Regions from separate parts of the Cupriavidus sp. 01L46 genome, predicted to be linked through region 1. Evidence: predicted binding sites of a transcription regulator. Region 1 holds the regulator's gene; each other region holds the start of a gene.
What was found. Region 1 encodes sigma-54, which starts transcription at its own class of promoters, with help from an activator protein. Its sites were predicted from a motif close to TGGCANGNAANCTGCTTT; they were not measured.
Positions count from the first base shown of each region.

Region 1 (12,938 bases):
AGTGCGGCTCTCGTTGCGCAGGCCGTACGAGAGTGATGATTGCCTATCTTCTTGCGAATGTGGCGCCAACCCGATGGCCCGGCGCAACAGGGAAGGCGGCGGGCGACTCGAATTTCACAAAAATCCGCCGTAAACCTGTATCTTGAAGAACGTAAAAAAGTGTTACAAAGACACCATGTCACCGCCCGGGTGCCGGCCATCGGACATCAAGATGTCAGGCCTGCAGCGCCGCCGCGGGGGCTTTTCGCCAAGCCGATCCCAGTGCCAATGACAACCCTCGCCCTTCAATTCGAACAATACGGCGCCTGGAGAACCGGGGTACTCCACTCCCTGGCCGAATTCCGCTCCTGGCTGCAGCAGCACGATCTCTACGACGCCCAGGCCGACGAACGCGTCCAGCGCATCCAGGGCGTGCTCAAGAGCGACCGGCTCAAGGTGGCGTTCATCGCGGAGTTTTCGCGGGGCAAGAGCGAGCTGATCAACGCGATTTTCTTTGCCGACTACGGCCGTCGCATCCTGCCGTCTTCCGCCGGGCGCACCACGATGTGCCCGACCGAGCTGCGCTACGACGAAGCCGAGGCGCCGTGCATCCGGCTGCTGCCGATCGAGACGCGCCTGCAGGAAGCTTCCACCGCCGATTTCCTTGACGTCGATGCGCACTGGCATACCGTGCCGCTCGACCCCTCGTCGCCCGATGGCATGCTGGATGCATTCCGGCACGTGGTCGAGACCAACCGTGTCACGCGCGAGATGGCCGAGTCGCTTGGCCTGTACAACGAGAACGATCCCGACGCCGCCTACGCGCTCGATGCCGATGGCATGGTCGAGATTTCCCGCTGGCGCCACGCGGTCATCAACTTCCCGCATCCGCTGTTGCGCCAGGGCCTGGTCATCCTCGACACGCCGGGCCTCAACGCGATTGGCACCGAGCCCGAACTGACGCTGCGCCTGATCCCGGACGCGCATGTCGTGGTGTTCATGCTGGCGGCCGACGCGGGCGTGACCAAGAGCGACCTCGACCTCTGGCGCAGCCATGTGAGCGCAGGCCACCGCAAGGGATGCCTGGCGGTGCTCAACAAGATCGATGGCCTGTGGGACCCGCTCAAGTCGCCGGCCGAGACCGCGGCCGAGATCACGCGCCAGGTCACCACCAGCGCTCATGTGCTGGGCATCGACGAGTCGCGCGTCTACCCGGTGTCGGCGCAGAAGGGCCTGGTGGCCAAGGTCACCAACGATGACGACTTGCTGGCGCGCAGCGGCCTGCCGCAATTCGAGCACGTGCTGTCTGACCAGCTGATCCCGCAGCGGCGCGAGATCGTCGCTGACCAGGTGCAGCGCTCGGTGGAGGAGATGGCGCGCGGCGCGCAGCAACTGCTGCAAAGCCGCCGCCGCAGCATCGTCGAGCAGTTGTTCGAGCTGCGCGGGCTGCGCGGCAAGAACCACGCGATGGTCAAGCACATGCTGATGCGCGTGCAGTCGGAGAAAGAAGAGTTCGAGCAGAGCATCGCCAAGTTCCAGGCCCTGCGGCTGGTGTTCGGGCGCCATAGCGCGGACATCATCAAGAGCCTGCAGCTGCGCGACGTGCGCCGCACCATGCGCGAGCGCCGCGAGCAGATGAAGGAGCGTTTCTTCTCGCGCGGCATGCGCGAGGACATGGACGCCTTGTTTGCGCGGCTTGGCGAACTGGTCAGCGAGGCGGACCAGAAGATCGCCCAGCTCCACCAGCTCACCGACAGCATGTACCGCCGCTTCAATGCCGAGCATGGCTTTACGCTGCCCGCGCCGATCCAGTTCGTCACCGCGCGCTACGTCAACGAATTGCAGCAGACGCTGGCGTTGGCCCACACGCACTTCGGCGCCATGAACATGCTCACGCGCTCGCGCCCGCAGCTGGTGCAGAGCGCGTTTTCCACCATCGCCACCCGCGTGCTGGAAACCTTCCGCGATCTGAACCGCGATATCGAGATCTGGCTCAAGTCGGTGATGACGCCGCTGGAGGCGCAGGTGCGCGAGCACCAGAAACAGTTGCGCCGCCGGGTCGATTCGATCGAGCGCATCCACGAGGCCACCGACACGCTCGAGAGCCGCATCGCGCAGCTCGAGGAAGTGCTCAACGGCCTGGACGATCGCAGCGGGCGCATCGAGTCCTTCTCCAGGCGGATCCTGCAGCCGGACGCCGACGAGGGGCAGCTCAAGGCGTTCGCGGCCTGAAGCGCGGCCTGAAGTGTGGCCGGCGGCGAGTGCCGGTGGCGGCGAAGCGGTATCATGACGCGCCGCCGCCTCCGGCGCTGTTGCTGTGTTGCCTTACCCGTCACGTACCCGATGCCCCGCAAGCCCGCTGCTTCTCCTGCCGTTTCATCCGATCTTTCCCCCGCCGTGGTTCCTGCCGATTTCGCCGCGCGCGTGGTGGGCTGGCAGCGCGTGCACGGGCGCCATGACCTGCCGTGGCAGAACACCCGCGACCCTTACCGTATCTGGTTGTCCGAGATCATGCTGCAGCAGACTCAGGTCAGCGCGGTGATCGAGTATTTCCAGCGTTTCGTCGGCCGGCTGCCAACCGTGGCCGCATTGGCCGAGGCCAGCGCGGATGAGGTGATGGCGCTGTGGGCCGGGCTTGGCTACTACTCGCGCGCGCGCAACCTGCACCGCTGCGCCAAGGCCGTAATGAGCGAGCATGGTGGTGTGTTCCCGACCGACCCCGAGGTGCTGGTGACGCTGCCCGGCATCGGCCGCTCCACCGCGGCAGCCGTGGCGGCGTTCAGCGCCGGCGTGCGCTCGCCGATCCTGGATGGCAACGTCAAGCGCGTCTTTGCGAGGTTCTTTGGCATCCATGGCCATCCCGGCGTCAAGGCGGTGGAGAACCGCATGTGGCAGATTGCCGATGCGGTCCTGCCCGCCAAGGGGCCGGCGCAAGCCGAGGACATGGTGTCCTACACCCAGGGCGTGATGGACCTCGGCGCCACTGTCTGTTCGCGCGGCAAGCCAGCCTGCCTTGCCGCCGCCGCGTCGTGCCCGCTGGCCAGCGACTGCGTGGCGCGCCGCGACGGGCTGACCGGCGTGCTGCCCACGCCGAAGCCGCGTGCCGCCATTCCCGAGCGCAGCACCGTGATGCTGCTGGTCCGCCGCGGCCGCGAGGTCCTGCTCGCACTGCGCCCGGACAGCGGCATCTGGGGCGGGCTGTGGAGCTTGCCCGAAATGCCGGTCGATACCGTGCCCTTCGATGCGGAACTGGCCGAAGACGCTGCGTTGGAACGCGCCCGCGAATTCGGCAATCCCAGCACGGCCAATATGGTCGGCGAGCTCACCCACGTCTTCACCCACTTCCGCTTGCTGATCCGCGCCATTCGCGTCGACGTCACCGGCCTCACCGCGCGCGATGCCGCCAACGGCCCCGCGCTACGCTGGCTGTCACTGGACGATCTGGATGCGTTAGGCACGCCCGCGCCGGTGCGCAAGCTGCTGGAGGCGCAAGCCCAAGGCGGATTGTTTTAACGTTGCTTAGAGGCCATTTCAAAAAGATTCTGGCGTCGTTGCGCGGCCTTGGCCGATCCAGCTGTACTGTCTGCGGCCGCGCGCCTAGCCAGAACCGCTTCGCTTCATTTTGAAACGGCCTCTTAGAGGATGTGGTGCTGGTGCATGTATTTATGCACGATCTCGATCCGCATGCCCGCGTCCGGCAGCGCCATCAGCATCTGCTTGGCCTTGAGCGGCACCGGCAAGAACTCGCACAGCCGATTGGCCACCCAGCTGGGGTCATCCCACAGGAACGGCTCGCTGAAAGGCAGCTCGCCCGGATGCTCGGCATGGAGCGAGGCAACGATACGCCGCAGCACGGCCAGGCATTCGCCCAGTAGCTCGAGCTTGCAGTCGATGATGTCGGGCGGCAGCAATTCCGCCTGGCCGACCAGCAAGCCGTCGGGGCTCACGCTGTGGCCCAGCAGCCGGAAGCGCTGGCGGCCGCGCGCGCTGATCAGCAGCACGCCCAGTTGCTCCATATTGCAGTCGATGATGTCGGCCAGGCAGCCGATCGTCTCGGGCATGGTGGGCTCGTCCTGGCGGGCGACCTCATTGCCGCTGGCGATCAGGCAGACACCGAAGGGCGAGCGATCGCGCATGCAGGTGCGCACCATGTCCACGTAGCGCGCTTCGAACACGCGCAGTGGCAGCAGCCCATCGGGAAAGAGTACGGTATGCAGCGGAAACAGCGGCAGGCCATCCAGCGTAGGCCCCGCCGAGGTGCTGTGCGAGGCGGAGAATGAAGTGGATGAGCCGGGTGTGGCGGGTGAGGACATGCTGAGCCAGCAAAGGTTTCGGGCGAGAATTGCCGAGCCTGACCGCGAAACCTGGCGGTGCGGTGTTTAGCCGCCCGGCGCGAGCTCGCGGTGTCTCACCAGCACATTACCATGGGCACGAAAATAGTTGGCAAGTCTTTCCGCGATGTACACGGAGCGATGCTGCCCGCCAGTGCAACCGATTGCGACGGTCAGGTAACTGCGATTGTCAGCGATGAAACTTGGCAGCCACTTTTCCACATAGGCGCGTATGTCCTCGGCCATGGCCAGCACCATCGGCTGGCTTTGCAGGAAGTCGATCACGGGCTCGTCGCGGCCGGTCAGCGGGCGCAGCGCCAGGTCGTAATAGGGGTTGGGCAGCGAGCGCACGTCGAACACCAGGTCGGCGTCACTGGGCACGCCGTGCTTGAAGCCGAACGACTCGAACAGTAATGTGAGCTTGAGGTCATCGCCGCGCACGAATTCCTTGATCCACGCGCGCAATGTATTGGTGCGCACATTGCTGGTGTCGATGCGGTGCGCAGCCTCCGCCAGCGGGCTCAGGAGCTCGCGCTCCATCTCGATGGCCTCGATCAGCGAGGTGTCGTTGAGTGCGGCCTCGGCGGTACTGTCGGCGAGATTCTCGTTCTTGGGATTGGCCGAGAGGCTAGCCATGGCTGCGCGCATCGACAGCGGATGGCGCCGCCTTGTCTCGGAATAACGCTGCACCAGCGCATCGGTATTGGCGGTCAGGAAGACCACCCGGACCTGGTGTTCGGAGGCGAGGTCGCGCAGCGTGCCGGGCAGCTTGTCCAGCGATTCGCGGCTACGGATATCGGTGGCGACGCCCAGATGGGTGTAGCCCTGCGCCGCCAGGTACTGGGCCAGCTCCGGGATAAACTGCGCCGGCAGGTTGTCGACGCAGTAGTAGCCCGCGTCTTCCAGTACGTTCAAGGCAACGGATTTGCCGGAGCCGGAGATCCCGGTGATAAGTATGATGCGCATAGCACGACAAGCATAACATCAGGTGATGACGCCGTCATGACGGCGCCGTGCCAGCAAAAATGGCGAACCGAAAAGGTTCGCCATTTTTACACGTCCGCGCCGCAAATGATGCCGGTAGCTTACTTGGACAAGCAGTCGCTCATGAAGGCTTTGCGTTCATCGCCCTTCTTGCCGGTGGCCTGGGCGTTGCAGGTCTTCATCTTTTCCTGCTGGCTGTTCTTGGCGGGTGCGGCCGCGGGCTTGTTGGACAGGCAATTGCTCATGAAGGCCTTGCGCTCGTCGCCCTTCTTGCCGGTGGCCTGCGTGTTGCAAGCCTTCATCTTGTCCTGCTGGGTGTTAGCTGCAGCGGGTGCGGCTGCGGCAGCGGGTGCCGCGGCCGGTGCATTCTGGGCGAAGGCGCCGGTGGCAAAAAGCGGGGCTACCAGCACGCACATCGCGATCAATTTTTTCATGCTTGCTCTCCTGGCTGTGGAAAACTTCATGGCTGCTGGCCTGTCGGCTCGGCAACTCGGGCTGGGCCCAATGCCCATTACTGCACAAAACGGCCTATGCCCCAATCGCGTTGACCATTGAAGCGCGGCCGGATGTAAGCAATTGAAAACGGCCCCGTCGTGGTCGCATGACGTGGGCCTGCCAAGCCTAGAGTAGCCTGCCCTGGCCCCGCGATGCGACATCGGCCTGCATCGCGGCGCGCTGGCGGTCCATGAAGTCGCGCAGCGTGTCGATGCCGCGCAAGCGCAGGATGGTGTTGCGCACGGCGGCCTCGACCAGCACGGCGAGATTTCGGCCGGCCGCCACCTGGATCTTGACCATGTGGATAGGCAGGCCGAGCACGTCGAGATACTGGGAGTCCAGCGGCAGGCGCTCGAATTCGCCATCGTTGCGGCGTACCAGCTGCACCACCAGCTTGAGCTTCATCTTGCGGCGTACCGCAGTCTCGCCAAAGATGGTCTTGATGTCGAGCAGGCCCAGGCCGCGCACTTCCAGCAGGTTCTGCAGCAGCGGCGGGCAGCGGCCCTCAATGAAGTCCGGCCCGAGGCGCACGAAATCGACGGCATCGTCCGCCACCAGCCCATGTCCGCGCGAGATCAGTTCCAGGCCGAGCTCGCTCTTGCCCAGGCCGGATTCGCCCATCACCAGCACGCCCATGCCGAGGATGTCGAGGAACACGCCGTGCATGGTTACGCGCGGCGCGGAAATGCGCGACAGATAGAGGCGCAGGTGATCGATCACCGCGGCCGAAGACACCGGCGTGGTGAACAGCGGGGTGGACGAGCGCGTGCAGCGCAGTTCCAGGTCGGGCGGCGGCTCCATGCCGTCGGCGATCACCAGGAACGGCGGCTCCAGCAGGATCAGCTCGCCCATCTGGCGCTTGCGCATCTCGTCATCGAGGCGCTGGTAATACGTGATTTCGGGCTTGCCCAGCACCTGGATCCGGTTCGGGTGGATCAGGTTCAAGTGGCCGACGAGATCGGCCGCGGACGTGGCTTCACGCGCAAACTCGACATCGAAGGCGCGGTCCGCACCCTCCAGTCCTGCTACCCAGGAGAGTTTGATATCGGCTGCGTTGTCGTCGAAGATCGACTGCGAGGTGACGCCAGTGAGTTCCATTCGGGTGCTTTCAGGGGCGGGCTTTCAGTGCCGGATCAAGGGTGCCATTGCGTCAGCAACTGGTGCACGTCGTCGGGGGTGGGCAGGGTAGCCAGTCCTTCGCGCATCTCGCGGTCGGACAGCAACTGGGCGATCTCGGAGAGAATTTCCAGATGCTGCTGGGTGGCCTGTTCGGGCACCAGCAGGAAGATCAGCAGCGCGACCGGCTTGCCGTCGGGCGACTCGAAGGGGATCGGCTCGGCCAGGCGCATGAAGGCGGCCAGTGGCTGCTTCAGTCCCTTGATACGGCCGTGGGGGATTGCAACCCCCGCGCCTAGGCCGGTGGACCCCAGCGACTCGCGGGCGAACAGGTTGTCGGTCACGGTCGCGCGCGCTACGCCATGGTTGTTCTCGAAGAGGAGCCCGGCCTGTTCGAACACGCGCTTCTTGCTGGTGACGCTGACGTCGAGGTTGATGTTGCCGGGTGGCAGCAATTTAGCCAAACGATTCATGTGGAATGCGCAGGGTTTTCTAGTAAGCAGGCCCGGGGCCAGGAGGCGTCCCGCCGGGCGGAAAGTGGATAAAAACCAAGGCCCGAGGTTTCCACCGGTTGTCCCCCATGCCGGTGTCGGGCGTCTGGCMATTATAGAGCAGGCCCGCTTCCGCTTTGTGCATTGCAATGGCCGATGCGCTCAAGCGGTGCTGCATGCACCGGAATGGCTAGGCCAGTCAACTATGTATTGCACAGCATACACCGGTACATATGCGTTGCGGAATCCCCTGTGTGCCCCGATTGGGTAGGCCGCAATGAAAAAGCCGCGCTCTGGGCGCGGCTTGATTCCATTTTTCAAGGGACTGACACCGACGGCCCGGTATGTGGGCCGTCAGGCACGGTCATTGCTGCATCTGCGATGCGGCCATCTGATACTTGACCGCTTCACGGTCGTGGCTCTGCACGCGATCCTTGTGGCGAATCACCTGCCGGTCGAGCTTGTCGACCAGTGCGTCGATAGCGGCATACAGGTCTTCATGATGCGCTTCGACAAAGATGTCCTTGCCCTTGAGATGTAGATTGATTTCCGCGTACTGCCGCCGGTCCTTTTCTTTTGTATTGTCGACAGAGAGCAGCACACTTACGCCAATGACTTGATCGAAATGCCTGACGATACGCTCCAGTTTCGTTTCCACGTACTCACGCAGAGGGGGCGTGATGTCCAAGTGGTGTCCACTGATCTTGAAGTTCATAGCGTTTCTCCTTCTGAAAGAGCTGCATCAGGCAGGCGATGCAGCTCGGCTACAAAGTCTTACGGAGATTGACCGCGGGAATCTTGAGCGCTTCGCGGTATTTGGCAACGGTACGCCGTGCTACCACAAAGCCTTGCTCGCCGAGCAATTCGGCAATCCGGCTGTCGGACAAGGGGTTCCTAGCGTCTTCGGCTCCTATCAATTGCTTGATCAACGCACGGATTGCCGTTGATGAGGCCGCGCCGCCGGTTTCTGTGGATACGTGAGAGCCGAAAAAATACTTCAGCTCGAAAGTCCCCATCGGCGTTGCCATGTATTTATTGGTAGTCACCCGAGAGATGGTGGACTCGTGTAAACCCAGTGTATCGGCAATCTCCCGCAAAACCAAGGGGCGCATCGCAATTTCACCGTGGGTGAAGAAGTTCTTTTGACGTTCGACAATGGCTTGTGCGACGCGCAATATCGTGTCGAACCTTTGCTGGATATTCTTGATCAACCAGCGTGCTTCCTGCAGCTTTTGCTGCAATCCGGCCGCGCCTGCATCGCCTTTTGCACCGCGCAAAATCTGCGCGTACATGTCGTTGATGCGTAGCCGCGGCATCACATCCGGGTTTAGGTGGGCGATCCATCCGCCGCTCAACTTTCGAACAAAAACATCGGGCACCACGAAATCCGCTTCTGGCCGGCTGTAGGCATGGCCGGGATAGGGCGCGAGCGAGCGGATCAGTTCATGGGCGGCCTTGAGTTCCGGCTCGTCCACTTGCAGCGCCTTTTTAAGGCGCGTGTAATCGCGCACCGCCAGCAGCTCGAGGTGGTTGGTGACGATGCTCAGCGCCAGTTCGCGCTGCGGATGCTTGAGCCTGCGCAATTGCAGCGCCAGGCACTCGGCGGCGTTGCGTGCCCCGACGCCCGGCGGATCGAAGCTCTGCAGCAGCGTGAGCACAGCCTGGATCTCGTCGACCTCGAACTCGAGCTCCTCCGGCAGCTCGCTGCAGATTTCCTCGAGCGTCGTGCTCAGGTAGCCATCATCGTCCAGGGATTCGACCAGAAAGATAGCCAGCCCCTTGTCGCGCAGGGAAATCTTGAGCGGCGCCAGCTGTTCCATGAGGTGTTCACGCAGCGTGGGCTCGGCGTCGCGCAGCTGCATCGGGGTCTTTTCGTCGTCTTCGCCTTGCGGGCGGCGGGCGAAGTCGTCCAGGCTCCAGTCGCTGCCGTAATCCTCGTTGCTGTCGGAGTAGCTGTCGTCGGCTTCGGGGGCGCCATCCGGGCGGTTCTCGCTGGTGCCCTGGCCATCGGCGGGCGCCGGCGCGGGCGCGCTCTGCAGGTTCACCGAGCCGTCCGAAGACACGCGCAACGGGCTGTCCAGCCAGTCGTTCTCACGCTCGAGCAAGGGGTTCTCGGTCAGCGCCTGTTCCACTTCCTGCTGCAGTTCAAGCGTGGACAGTTGCAGCAGCCGGATCGACTGCTGGAGTTGCGGCGTAAGCGCGAGATGCTGCGAGAGGCGGAGCTGTAGCGACGGTTTCATGCGACCTATTTTATGCTCAACTTCCGTACTGATGGAACGGAAATTGCTATCGCTGGTGTCGCTATGATCGTTTGAAGGATAAAAGGCGACACCGAAGCCGCCCGGGGGCCGATGCGCGGCAGGCGCCACGCGCCCTTACATGCGGAAGTTCTCGCCCAGGTAGACCTTGCGCACCGACTCGTTGGCGATGATGTCCTCAGGCTGCCCGGACGCCAGCACCGCGCCTTCGCTGATGATGTAGGCGTGGTCGCAGATGCCCAGCGTCTCGCGCACGTTGTGGTCGGTGATCAGCACGCCGATATTGCGTGCCTTGAGGAAGCTGACGATGCGCTGGATTTCGCCTACCGCGATCGGGTCGACACCGGCGAAGGGCTCGTCGAGCAGGATGAAGCGCGGCGCGGAGGCCAGCGCGCGGGCGATTTCCACGCGGCGGCGCTCGCCGCCGGACAGCGATAGCGCCGGGTTGTCGCGCAGGTGGGCAATCTGCAGGTCATCCAGCAGGGTGTCCAGCCGGCGCTCGATCTCGGCCTTGCCCAGGGGTTTGCCATCGTTGAGCTGCAGCTCCAGCACCGCGCGGATGTTCTCCTGCACATTGAGCTTGCGGAACACCGAGGCTTCCTGCGGCAGGTAGGACAGGCCCATGCGCGCTCGCTCATGGATGGCCAGGCCGCTGATGTGCTTGTCGTCGAGCACGATATCGCCCTCGTCCAGCGCCACCAGCCCCACGATCATGTAGAACGACGTGGTCTTGCCCGCGCCGTTGGGGCCCAGCAAGCCGACCACCTCGCCGCTCTTCACGTCGAGCGACACGTCCTTGACCACGGTGCGCGAGCCGTAGCGCTTCTTCAGGTGGCGCACGACCAGCGTGCTGCTGTCCTTCAGGGTGGCGGGCTGGGACGGTGCGGTTTGGGTAGCGGTCATGAAGGTGAAGTCAGAATCCGTGGGTCAGGGGTTGACGGGAGCCGTGGCCGGCTTGAGCGGCAGCGGGTTGGCTGCGGCACCGCTGGCGGGCTGCTCCTGGCGCGGCGACAGCACGGCGCGCACGCGGCCCGACGGGCTGCCCGCGGTCGCGTTCTCGGCGCCGCCGCTGGCCGTGTAGAACTCGTTGCGGCTGTCATAGGTGATCACCGCGCCGCGGATCTCGTCGACCAGCTTGGCGCCGGCCAGGCGAGCCATGCGGGCGCGCCCGATCAGCTTGGACAACTCCTGCTTGCCGTCATATTCGATGCGGTCGCCCCAGCCGTCGATGTACTCGTCGACGTTGTCGCGCTTCTGGCGGATATAGGCTTGCTTGCCGCCCTTAGAGGTCGCGACCGCGTACTGGTAGCCCTCGGGATCGGTACGGACTTCGGCCGCGTCGGATTTGAGCACCATGGTGCCTTTGGTCAGCACCACGTTGCCGGTCAGTACATAGACCTGCTTGACGTCATCGTAGCTGGCATTGTCGGCCTCCAGGACCAGCGGCTTTTCGCGGTCGGCCTTTTCGGCGCTGGCGGGCGCGGCCAGCGTGAGGCCAAGGACGGCGGCCAGCGTCAGCAAAGCGGCCGTGCTGCGGCGCAGACAGGACGAAGTCGTCGGGAATGGATTCATGTTGGCGTGATGGCGGTTGACGCGGGCGGCTGGTGCCCGCGGGCGGCTTCAGGGCTACTTCGCGGGACTTGCCGGCGGCGGCCCCGTGATGATGGTGCCGCGTACGTTACCCAGCAATTGTACTTCGCGAGTGACATTGTTGAAGACCAGGCCGTTGGCGGTCATCACCGACGGGCCGCGGGTCAGCTTGACAGCCTTGTCGGTCTTGACGATGTCATCGTTCACCAGCACCTGGAAATACTCCGAGGCGGCCGTCATCTGTGGGTCCTTGGCAGGCTCGGGGCCCTGGGCACGCACGATGAAGGCATTGCCGAACAGGTCGATGACCGAGCCTTCCGCGTTCATTGTGCCGCGATCGGAGTGGCCGGTGACGGGCGGACGGTCGATTTCGTAGGAGCGCATGGCCGGGCGCGTCACTTCGTAGGTCTGGTCGTCCTCGAAGTGGATCATCTTGTCGCCGGTGAAGCGCAGCTTGGTGTTGCCGTCCTCGGCAAGCTCGGTCGCGGAAAAACGGATCATGTAGTAATCCGGTTCATGCTTCTTGCCTACCGTCCCGGTGTCCGCTTCTTTCGGGGAGTTGACCTGCACCAGCCAGAAGGTGCTGCCCGCCACCAGTGCCATCAGCAGCAGGGGCAGGGCTCGCATGGCAAGCCGGCTCAGGGAGGACAGGATTTCCCGCATGGGCATGGGCTGGCCTCAGATGACCTTGGCGCGGGTCAGGTCGTGGATGTGGAGCGCGCCGACCAGGCGCCGCTCCGCGTCGACCACCAGCATCTGGTTGATGCGGTTCGCCTCCATCACCTGCACGGCTTCCACGGCCAGCTGGTCCGGCCCGACGGTATGCGGTGTGCGGTGCATGACCTCGCTGATGGGTACGGTCTTCCAGTCACGCGGGGTTTCGAGCAGGCGGCGCAGGTCGCCATCGGTGAAGACGCCGATCAGGCGGTCGTCCGGGTCCACCACCGCGGTCATTGCCATGCCTTTGCGGGTGATTTCCATCAGGGCCTGTGCCAGCGGCGTGCTCTCGCGCACCTTGGGCACCGCGTTGCCGCTGCGCATGACGTCGCGCACGTGGGTCAGCAGCTTGCGCCCGAGCGCGCCGCCCGGATGCGAGCGGGCAAAGTCTTCCTCGCCGAAGCCGCGGGCATCCAGCACCGCCACCGCGAGCGCGTCGCCCATCGCCAGTGCGGCGGTGGTGCTGGCGGTCGGCGCCAGGTTGAGCGGGCAGGCTTCTTTTTCCACCCCGGCATTGAGGTGCGCGTCGGCCAGCTTGGCCAGCGTGGAGGCGGGGTTGCCAGTCACGGAGATGAGCTTGGCGCCGATGCGCTTGACGATCGGGACGATCGAAAGCAACTCGGCGGTCTCTCCGGAATTGGAAAAGGCGATCAGCACATCGTCGCGCGTGACCATGCCCAGGTCGCCGTGGCTGGCTTCGGCCGGATGCACGAAAAACGCGGGCGTGCCGGTCGAGGCCAGCGTGGCCGCGACCTTGCGGCCGATGTGGCCCGACTTGCCGATGCCGGACACGACGACGCGCCCGCTGCAATTGAGCGTCAGTTGCACAGCCTGCGCAAATCCGTCGTCCAGGCGGCCTGCGAGGGCAGCGACGGCGTCGGCTTCGATCTGGAGGGTTTCGCGAGCGAGCCTAAGTGCTCGATCCGCATTGAAATTAGCTATCATGGCGACGAAGTATACCAACGAATGCGATGGCG
Region 1 covers NZ_JBFTSF010000045.1:28,016-40,953, forward strand. Annotated here, with positions in the region: gene mutM (bifunctional DNA-formamidopyrimidine glycosylase/DNA-(apurinic or apyrimidinic site) lyase) at 1-1, shown strand, start outside; gene AC1DS3_RS10750 (dynamin family protein) at 268-2,211, shown strand; gene mutY (A/G-specific adenine glycosylase) at 2,323-3,492, shown strand; gene AC1DS3_RS10760 (LON peptidase substrate-binding domain-containing protein) at 3,615-4,292, opposite strand; gene rapZ (RNase adapter RapZ) at 4,359-5,276, opposite strand; gene AC1DS3_RS10770 (PsiF family protein) at 5,396-5,728, opposite strand; gene hprK (HPr(Ser) kinase/phosphatase) at 5,916-6,887, opposite strand; gene ptsN (PTS IIA-like nitrogen regulatory protein PtsN) at 6,923-7,378, opposite strand; gene hpf (ribosome hibernation-promoting factor, HPF/YfiA family) at 7,761-8,111, opposite strand; gene AC1DS3_RS10790 (RNA polymerase factor sigma-54) at 8,161-9,636, opposite strand; gene lptB (LPS export ABC transporter ATP-binding protein) at 9,772-10,557, opposite strand; gene lptA (lipopolysaccharide transport periplasmic protein LptA) at 10,582-11,226, opposite strand; gene lptC (LPS export ABC transporter periplasmic protein LptC) at 11,281-11,907, opposite strand; gene AC1DS3_RS10810 (KpsF/GutQ family sugar-phosphate isomerase) at 11,923-12,906, opposite strand.

Region 2 (4,390 bases), on a different contig from region 1:
TCTGGCGGGACGGCAGCGCGCTGCCGCTGGCGGTGGTCATGGGCGTTTGCGGTAGCGGCGCTGTGCTGATGCGGGCCTTCGGCCGTTCAGGCGCGACGGTGCGCGGCGCCGGATGATCCGGGCGCCGATGCTGCAGCGGTAGCGGGGCGGCCTGGCTCAGTTTGGCCGCGCCATCCCATCGATACACGGTTAAGCGGCCGCGGCGTTTTGCAGCACCACCAGTTGGGCTGGCATTGGCGCGGCGAAGCCGGCCTCGCCAAAGCTCTCGCGGATCACGCGGTTGCTATCGAAATACACCTGCCAGTAATGGTCGGTATGGCAGTGCGGACGTACCGCAAGCACCGGACCCACCAGGGTGAACTCGAGAATCTCCACGTCCGGCGGCGGCTCGGCCAGAACGTTGGGCAGCGCGGCCAGCCGCGCCTTGAGCAGGGTGGCGGCCGCCGCCACGTCCGTGCTGCCGGCCAACTGGGCCTTGAGCTCGACCCGGCGGTACGGGTTGGCGCTGAAGTTCTGGATGGTGTCCGCAAAGATTTTGCTGTTGCCGACCACGGTGAGGACATTGTCGGGCGTGTCCAGCGTGGTGGCAAACAGGCCGATCTCCCTGACGGTGCCGGTGGTCCCGCCTGCCGTGACGAAATCCCCGACCTTGAAGGGCCGCAGCACCACCAGGAAGGCGCCTGCCGCGAAATTGGACATCAGCCCCGACCACGCCATGCCGATGGCGATGCCGGCCGCCGCGATCAGCGCGGCAAAGCTGGTGGTCTGGATGCCGAAGTAACCCAGGATCCCGATGATCAGCACGACATTCAGGGTCACCGTGACGATGGAGCCGACATAGCGCAGCAGGGTCGGGTCGACCTTTTGCTTGGTCAGGGACCCCTGCACCATGCGTACCACGACATGGATCAGCCACCGGCCAATCACCCAGAAGACGAGGGCGGCGAGAACCTTGAACCCGACTTCCGTCGCATAGGCGACAACCACATCCTGATACTTCTGCAGCGTTGTGGCATCCATCGCGTTTCTCCCTTGCTGGCTCGGCAGGTACACAGGCAACGAACATCATGCAGCGGATGCCCGGGCGCATCGGCGGCGGGGCGCGAAAGTGGGCAACGCATTATTGCTACGCGGCGAGCGGAAGTTCAAGCACAAAATGGCCGCAAAGGGCGCAGGGCGCCACTCGCGGCCATGGGTCGCAGGAGAAGGGGCGGTGGGGCGCAAGGGCGCAGGGGCGCAGGGGCGCAATTCCCTTTGCGCCGTGCCTTACCAGTTGGTTTCGCGCTCCGGCGTGGCGGAGATGCGATGCAGCGACAGGTCCGCGCCGTTGTATTCCGATTCAGCGTCAAGCCGGATGCCCACGACTTTCTTGAGCGTGCCGTAAACCACGGTGCCACCCACCAGGGCGATCACGATGCCAAGGAGGGTGCCGAGGCACTGCGCGCCGAGCGAAACGCCGCCAATGCCACCGAGTGCCTGGCTGCCAAAGATGCCGGCGGCAATGCCGCCCCACGCGCCGCACAGCCCGTGCAGCGGCCAGACGCCCAGCACATCATCGATATGCCACTTGTTCTGGGCCAGCGTGAACAGGTAGACGAACAGCGCACCGGCGATGGCGCCCGTGACCAGCGCGCCCAACGGGTGCATCAGGTCGGATCCGGCGCAGACCGCCACCAGCCCGGCCAGCGGGCCGTTGTAGGCAAAGCCGGGGTCGTTGCGGCCGGCCGCCCAGGCGGCCAGCGTGCCGCCGGCCATGGCCATCAGGGAGTTGATGGCCACCAGCCCGCTGATCTTGTCGACGGTTTGCGCGCTCATGACATTGAAACCGAACCAGCCTACCGCCAGCACCCATGCGCCCAGCGCCAGGAACGGGATGTTCGAGGGCGGGTGCGCGCTGATGCGGCCGTCTTTCTGGTAGCGGCCGCGGCGCGCGCCCAGCAGCAATATGGCGGGAAGCGCGATCCAGCCGCCCATGGCATGGACCACGACGGAGCCGGCGAAGTCGTGGAACGGCGCGCCCGCGACCGAGGCGATCCAGTCCTGCACGCCAAAGCGGTTGTTCCAGACGATGCCCTCGAAGAAGGGATAGACCAGGCCCACCAGCACGAAGGTGGCCACCAGTTGCGGATTGAAGCGCGAGCGCTCGGCAATGCCGCCAGAAATAATCGCCGGTATGGCGGCGGCAAACGTTGCCAGGAAGAAGAACTTCACCAGCTCGTAGCCGCTTCTTTCCGCCAGTGCATGGGCGCTGGTGAAGAACTCGACCCCATAGGCCAYGGTGTAGCCAATAAAGAAATAGGCGATCGTGGAAACCGCAAAATCCACCAATATCTTGACCAGTGCGTTGACCTGGTTCTTCTTGCGCACCGTGCCCAGCTCCAGGAACGCAAAGCCCGCGTGCATGGCGAGCACCATGATCGCCCCCAGCAAGATGAACAGGGCATCGGTGCCGCTCTTCCATTTGTCCATACAATCCTCAATGCGCAAAATGGGAGCACACGTACGCAAAAAGCGTACCAGTCTGGGGCATCGGAGACAGGGATCTRCACCGTGTTGGTGGAATTTGCACCGATTTGTCGCGCTCGACGTGGGTGCCGCACGGATTGCGAAGCCATCACCGGAAACMGAATGTCATGCGCCGGGGATGCATGGCACGCGGCGTCTGYGCCAAAATGAGGCAATGCCCCGATTTGGGGCGCGCACCCACCGGTTATATGCACCATGATGGGTTCTTTCTGGCGCGTCCATCCAAAGCCATTGGGATGCTGCCGACCAAGCCGCCTGGGTGGGTTCGGCGGCAACAAGGCGCGCACAGCGATGGCCTGAGCTTGTCAAGCGATGCCTGTCATCACGTACCAGCGTTCGAATGACCACTACTCTCGCCGGCCGCATTTGAAAGCACGGAAAAGGAGGGGTAAATTCCCCGCAAAGGCGCTTGACTCAAGGATTTGCGGCTTTTTTCGTTGCATTGGTGCCACTGGGGATTGCCCAATGCGTAAAGCGCGGATTAGACTGCGCCGATCGGTAATTTGCCGCGTGGCAGACACTCCGATCAAGACGACCAACAAGGGAAATCAGCCATGAATAAAGGTGAACTGGTATCTGCCATCGCCGCTGACGCGGAACTGAGCAATGCTGCAGCAGAGCGCGCGCTGAATGCCGCTCTGGACAACATTAAGAAGGCGGTTGCCAAGGGTGATTCGGTAACGCTGGTGGGCTTCGGCAGCTTCAGCTCCGGCAAGCGCGCCGCACGTACCGGACGCAATCCGCGTACTGGCGAGACCATCAAGATTCCGGCCGCCAAGACGGTCAAGTTCTCTGCCGGCCAAGGGTTCAAGGACGCTGTGAACAAGAAGAAATAAGTAGTCCGCGCCCCAGGCGCTAATGAGAAGGCGGCCCGTTGGGCCGCTTTTTTATTGGTGCCCGGGTGCTTTTTGACGTTCTCGGGGGTAAGGCAGGACGATCGTTCCGGGTTAAACTGCCGATCGTCGGCGCCAGCCTTTCGACCTGCGCCGCGGGTCGGCCCGGCCGCTTCCAGATTCCGGATTTTCATCATGAATGACCTGTCCCACCAGCTTTCCATGACCGTGCTGATGACGCCGGACATGGCCAATTTCTCCGGCAATGTGCACGGCGGCACCATCCTCAAGTACCTCGACATGGTGGCCTACGCCTGTGCCAGCCGCTATGCCGGGCGCTATGTGGTCACGCTGTCKGTCGACCAGGTGGTGTTTCGCCAGCCCATCCACGTKGGTGAGCTGGTGACGTTCCTGGCGGCAGTCAACTTCACCGGCCGCAGCTCCATGGAAATCGGCATCAAGGTGATCACGGAGAATATCCGCAGCAAGCTGGTTCGCCATACCAACAGCTGCTACTTCACCATGGTCGCGGTGGACGACAGCGGCGCACCTGCCGAAGTGCCGCCGCTGGTGCCCCGCGACGAAGTCGAGCGACAGCGCTTTGCCGCAGCCCAGCTGCGCCGCCAGCTGCGCCAGGAAATGGAAAAACGGCACGATGAAATCACCGGCACGGTGTCCTGAGGTGGGGGGCACGGCCATGCAATCCGGGCGTTCCCATCGCGTTTCCCGTGGGCCGTTTTGGCCCCTGAGCGGTCTTCTGGCGGCGTTGGCGCTGCTGGCGCCGGCCGTGCATGCCGAGGAAATCGGCAGCGTGAGCACCAATTTCCGCATGACCGGCTCCGACAAGGTCGTGATCGAAGCCTATGACGATCCGCAGGTCGAAGGCGTGACCTGCTACGTGTCGCGTGCCCGCACCGGAGGCATCAAGGGTTCGCTGGGCATGGCCGAAGACCCGCCGGAAAGCTCCATTGCCTGCCGCCAGGTAGGCCCGATCACGTTCAAGGGGCCGCTGCGCCAGCAGGACAATGTGT
Region 2 covers NZ_JBFTSF010000146.1:10,882-15,271, forward strand. Annotated here, with positions in the region: gene AC1DS3_RS23315 (Bcr/CflA family multidrug efflux MFS transporter) at 1-116, shown strand, start outside; gene AC1DS3_RS23320 (mechanosensitive ion channel family protein) at 190-1,020, opposite strand; gene AC1DS3_RS23325 (ammonium transporter) at 1,267-2,469, opposite strand; gene AC1DS3_RS23330 (HU family DNA-binding protein) at 3,081-3,362, shown strand; gene AC1DS3_RS23335 (acyl-CoA thioesterase) at 3,555-4,040, shown strand; gene AC1DS3_RS23340 (CreA family protein) at 4,057-4,390, shown strand, end outside.
Region 2: AC1DS3_RS23325 (ammonium transporter) is a predicted target of sigma-54. The motif match lies at 2,502-2,519, and genes of this name have one in related genera.

Region 3 (4,390 bases), on a different contig from region 1:
CCTCCGCGGCATGGCGCGCCGCGCCAGGGACGCTCATGCCGCCTCCTCGCTGCAGCAAGCTTGCGAAATGGTCTCGCCATACAGCCCAGACCGCGCCAGCTTGCATGCGCACCAGCAAGGCATGCGCAAGCGCCAGCAGGCTGCCGACCACCCATACCGTCACCAGCCCCATGGGGCCAGTGAACAAGCCTGTGACGGCGAAGAACTTGATGTCGCCCGCGCCCATGCGGCCGAGTGCATATACCGGCAACATGACCAGCAAGCCCACCAGAAAACCGAGCAGCCGCGAAATCAGCCCAGGCTCAGGGGCAGGCCCGAACGCAAGCGCCAGGCTCATTGCCACGATCGTGGCAACCAGCACGGCATTTGGTACTTTGCGATAAGCGAAATCGGTCCAGATGATTGCCGCGCAGAATAACGCGGCAATTAGGGCTAACACTTAGCCACCGGCTGCGGGAAGAATGGCCGTGACCCTGCTGCTCAAGCGAGTGAACAGAGCACTGACGTCGGTGCCTAGTTGAGTGACCGTGGTGATAAGAGCCAGAGCAATGAGACCTGCAATCAACCCATACTCGATTGCAGTTGCCCCTTGTTCGTCCCGAAGAAAGCGTGTCAAAGCGTTTTTCATGATGTCACTCCGATTTTGATTTAATACATCACCCAGCGTCCGCTTACCCCTTCGATACCACCTCGCTCTTGTGGCCAGGTTAGTACCGAGCGGTAACGCTGGTGAACAATTTATAGATCAAAGCCATGTCTCAACCATACCCCCCCTTGGAGTTATAGTTGTCTCAGCATAATGGCTGACGTCCGTTTGAAAACAGTGTTTTTTTAAAGAGCAAAAGTTCTACTCGCGTCAAATACCACACCCGTTCGGGTGAGCCATGTGGCGCGGTGTCATGTAAAAGGATGCGCAGCCGCGGGGTAAGGACGACTGCGCACCGTAAAGACGTATTCGGCGTATTCGACGTATTCGACGTATTCAGATCAACGATTAACGAGCCAGGCCGCCGAGCAGATTGGTCAGCCCCGGCGCGTTCGGCGTGGTCGATGTCGTCGAAGCCGCACCCGCTGCCGTGTTGCGCGCGCCGCTAAGCACACCCGTCACAGGTGCCAGCAAACCGGCCAGAGGTCCCAGCGCGCCGGCAGTGCCAGTGCCTGCGGAAGCGCCACCCGTCACGCCGCCAAGCAAGCCGGTCACGGGTGCCAGTGCGCCTGCTGCGCCTGCGCCCGAGCTGGAACCGCCCGCGATGCCACCCAGGGGCAGGTTGCCGAGCAACCCGCCGAGCGGATTGCCGCCGGTGCCGTTGCCGTGCACCAGCACACCGGCCCCGGCGACGGTCTTGCCGGCTTCGGTCACGATACCGCCGAGGCTGGAGACCAACGGGGCCTGGCTATTGGTCAGCAGGCTGCCGCCGCTGGCCACGGAGTTGCCAAGGGTGGCCAGCAGCTTGTCCAGCGGCGCGCCAAGGCCGGTGGCGCCGCCAACCGTTTGCGTAACGGTGGTGAGCTGCGTGGTCAGCGGCACGATCACCTTGCTCACGCTGCCGGTGACTTGCGCCACGGGACCGGTCGAGAGCGCCTCGCCGAGCTTGCCGCCAGCCATCGTCACCGCGCCGCCAACCTGATTGACCAGGCCGCCCACGGGTGTAGTCACCGCACCTAGCGGCGCCAGTTGCCCGGTACCGAGGCTGCTCACGAGATCACCCGCGCTCGATACCGTGACGCCGGCTTTCTGCACCACGTTGCCCGTGCTGGACACGGTGATGCCAAGCGGATCGGTGACTGCACCCATATTGCCAAGGCCGTCGCGCACACCCACGCCTAGCGTGCCGACCGTGTTACCCGCGTTTACCACTACGCCGCCGAGCGCGTTGCGCGTGGCGTCAGGAAGCAGCGGCACTTGCGCAGCCTGGATCTGCTTGCCGATATCGCTCACCGCGTTGCCGGTTGCCACCACCGTATTGCCCGCGCCTTCAGTGACCTTGGCGGTGGGCGTGGTGTCGGGCGTCGCAGCCGGTTTGTTCGGAGGAGGCGTGGTTGGCGTGACGGCGCTGGGGCTCACGCCGCTACCGGATCCGCCGGAGGAGCAACCTGCCAGCAGCAACAGTGCGGCGGCACAGGCGAGGGTCATGGATGACATCGGGGCGAAATGCGCTTTCATGGGATCTCCTGGTCTTCCTCGCGGAAGGTTCTCCTTTGGAACTGCAATCGAATTGGCTCTTGGACGATGCATGCGAAGCCTTGAGCGCGGAACGCAATACCGCAATACCGCAATACGACTAGGGCGTTTGCTCCGCGCCGCGCTGTGCGCCGCGCTTGTCGGGAGCCAATACCGCAAGCTGCGTGCCACCCGCGTGGCACGCAGCCGGCAATGCAGTCCATCAACCCTGGCGCCGCCGTGCAAACCGTTGTTTGACGCGGGATGGCGAACATGGGCCAGCCACGCGTCGCGTTGCACAACAAGGCGGCCCCATGCCGCGCGGCGTGTTACGTGCTACGTAACGTGTTCCCCCCTCGATGTTCCCGATGCGCAACTGCGCACGCACAGTCTGCCCACACGCTGCCGACACGGTGGCATGCGACCGCGGCGCAGGGAACAAGTCCACGTTGTTCCCTATGGGCGCCACGGCGTTACGTAACGCGTAACACCGAAACACCGCACAGCGCGCTCATGTCTGGTCCTTTCCCGGCTATGTCTCATCCTCTTCAAACCCAGGCGTGGCAAGGCCTGGCACGTCTTTATCGGGTGTCCGCGCGCGGTCCGGCGGCATGCTGGCACGCACTGGCACACCCTTTGCGCTATGCAGTGACACCACGGCAGGCGCCACGCGCACCGTGATTTCACGACGAGAAGAAAAAAGGGAAAAGGTCATGCGTACTCAACAGATCCTCATCACGGCACTGCTCGGCTCGCTGTTGGCACTCGGCGGTTGCGCAAGCGGTGGCGGCACGACGTCCATGGATACCGGCAGCGGTGCGGGCAGCAGCAATGGCGGCGGTACCAGCGCAGGCACCACCGGCACCACCGGCAGCGGCAGCGGCACCAACGCAGGCACGGGCGGTGGCAGCAACGGTGGCAATTCCGGCGGAAACAATGGCGGCAATAACGGCGGCAACAATGGCGGCAATAACGGTGGCAACACAGCCGCGCTGACGCCGACCAGCAAGATCGTCGATCAAGCGGGTGGCGTCGTAACCTCGGCCGGCAACGTGGTGAGCGACCTCGGCACGCAGATCAAGAACACCAACCTGCCGATTCTCTCGACCCAATCCAAGGAGGGCCTGGGCGGCGTGGTCGGCTCGCTCGGCGCCGCGGTCAGCACCCTGGGCAACGGCGTGCAAAACGGCCTGGGCAACATCCCAAATGCCACCAACCCGCTCGGCACCACGGTGGCAAGCACCGGCGGCGTGGTCAGCCAGGTGGGCAATGCCGTGACCAACGCCGGCTCGCTCGTCAGCGGCCTGGGCAGCGGTCCGCTGTCGCCCCTGGCAGCCGTCACCACGCCGGTGGGCTCACTGGTTTCGCAAATCGGCACCGCGGTCAATGGCGCGGGCGCCCAGCTCGGCGCGGCCCTCTCGACCGGCCCCGTGGAGCAGCTCACCGGCGGCGTCAGCAAGCTTATCGTGCCGCTCACCTCGCAACTCACCGGCGGCACGCAGACGCTGGGCGCGGCAACCGGCCTGGGTGCTCCGGTCAACAACCTGCTGGCGACGCTGGGCGGCGGCCTGGCCACGGCAGGCAACACAATCAGGCAGACCAACACGCCGGTGGTGTCGGGCGTGGGCGGCATCGTCGCCGGCGCGGGCAGCACGGTGGCCGCGCTTGGCGGCGTGGCCTACAACCCGGGCGGCACGGGTAGCGGCAACCCGCTGGCGCCGGTCACGAGCCTGCTGGGCGGTCTCACGGGTGGACTGACTGGTGGCAGCGCAAGCGGCCCGCTGGCGCCTGTCGCCAGCCTGGTCAGCGGCCTGACCGGTGGGCTCACCGGCGGCCTGGGCGGCGGCAGCGCAAGCGGCCCGCTCGCGCCTGTCACCAGCCTGGTCAGCGGCCTGACCGGTGGGCTCACCGGCGGCCTGGGTAGCGGTAGCGCAAGCAGCCCGCTCGCGCCTGTCACCAACTTGGTCAGCGGCGTGGTGAGCACGGTCGCCGGCGCTGCCGGCGGTGCCTCGGGTGGCGGCGCAGGCAATGCGCTTGCACCGGTTACCGGCATCGTCGCGGGCATCACCGGCGGCAATGCCGCAAGCAGCGGCAGCGGCAGTGGCAGTGGCAGTGGCAGCGGCTCGGGCAACAACGCACTGGCGCCGGTTACCGGCCTCGTGAGTGGCCTGCTGGGCGGCCTCGGCGGCAAACGCTAAGTATCAAGCAGGCAATGCATGCTTCGCGCTT
Region 3 covers NZ_JBFTSF010000050.1:22,405-26,794, forward strand. Annotated here, with positions in the region: gene AC1DS3_RS11680 (prepilin peptidase) at 1-439, opposite strand, end outside; gene AC1DS3_RS11685 (Flp family type IVb pilin) at 440-628, opposite strand; gene AC1DS3_RS11690 (collagen-like triple helix repeat-containing protein) at 995-2,164, opposite strand; gene AC1DS3_RS11695 (hypothetical protein) at 2,694-2,876, opposite strand; gene AC1DS3_RS11700 (collagen-like triple helix repeat-containing protein) at 2,875-4,359, shown strand.
Region 3: AC1DS3_RS11690 (collagen-like triple helix repeat-containing protein) is a predicted target of sigma-54. The motif match lies at 2,335-2,352, and genes of this name have one in related genera.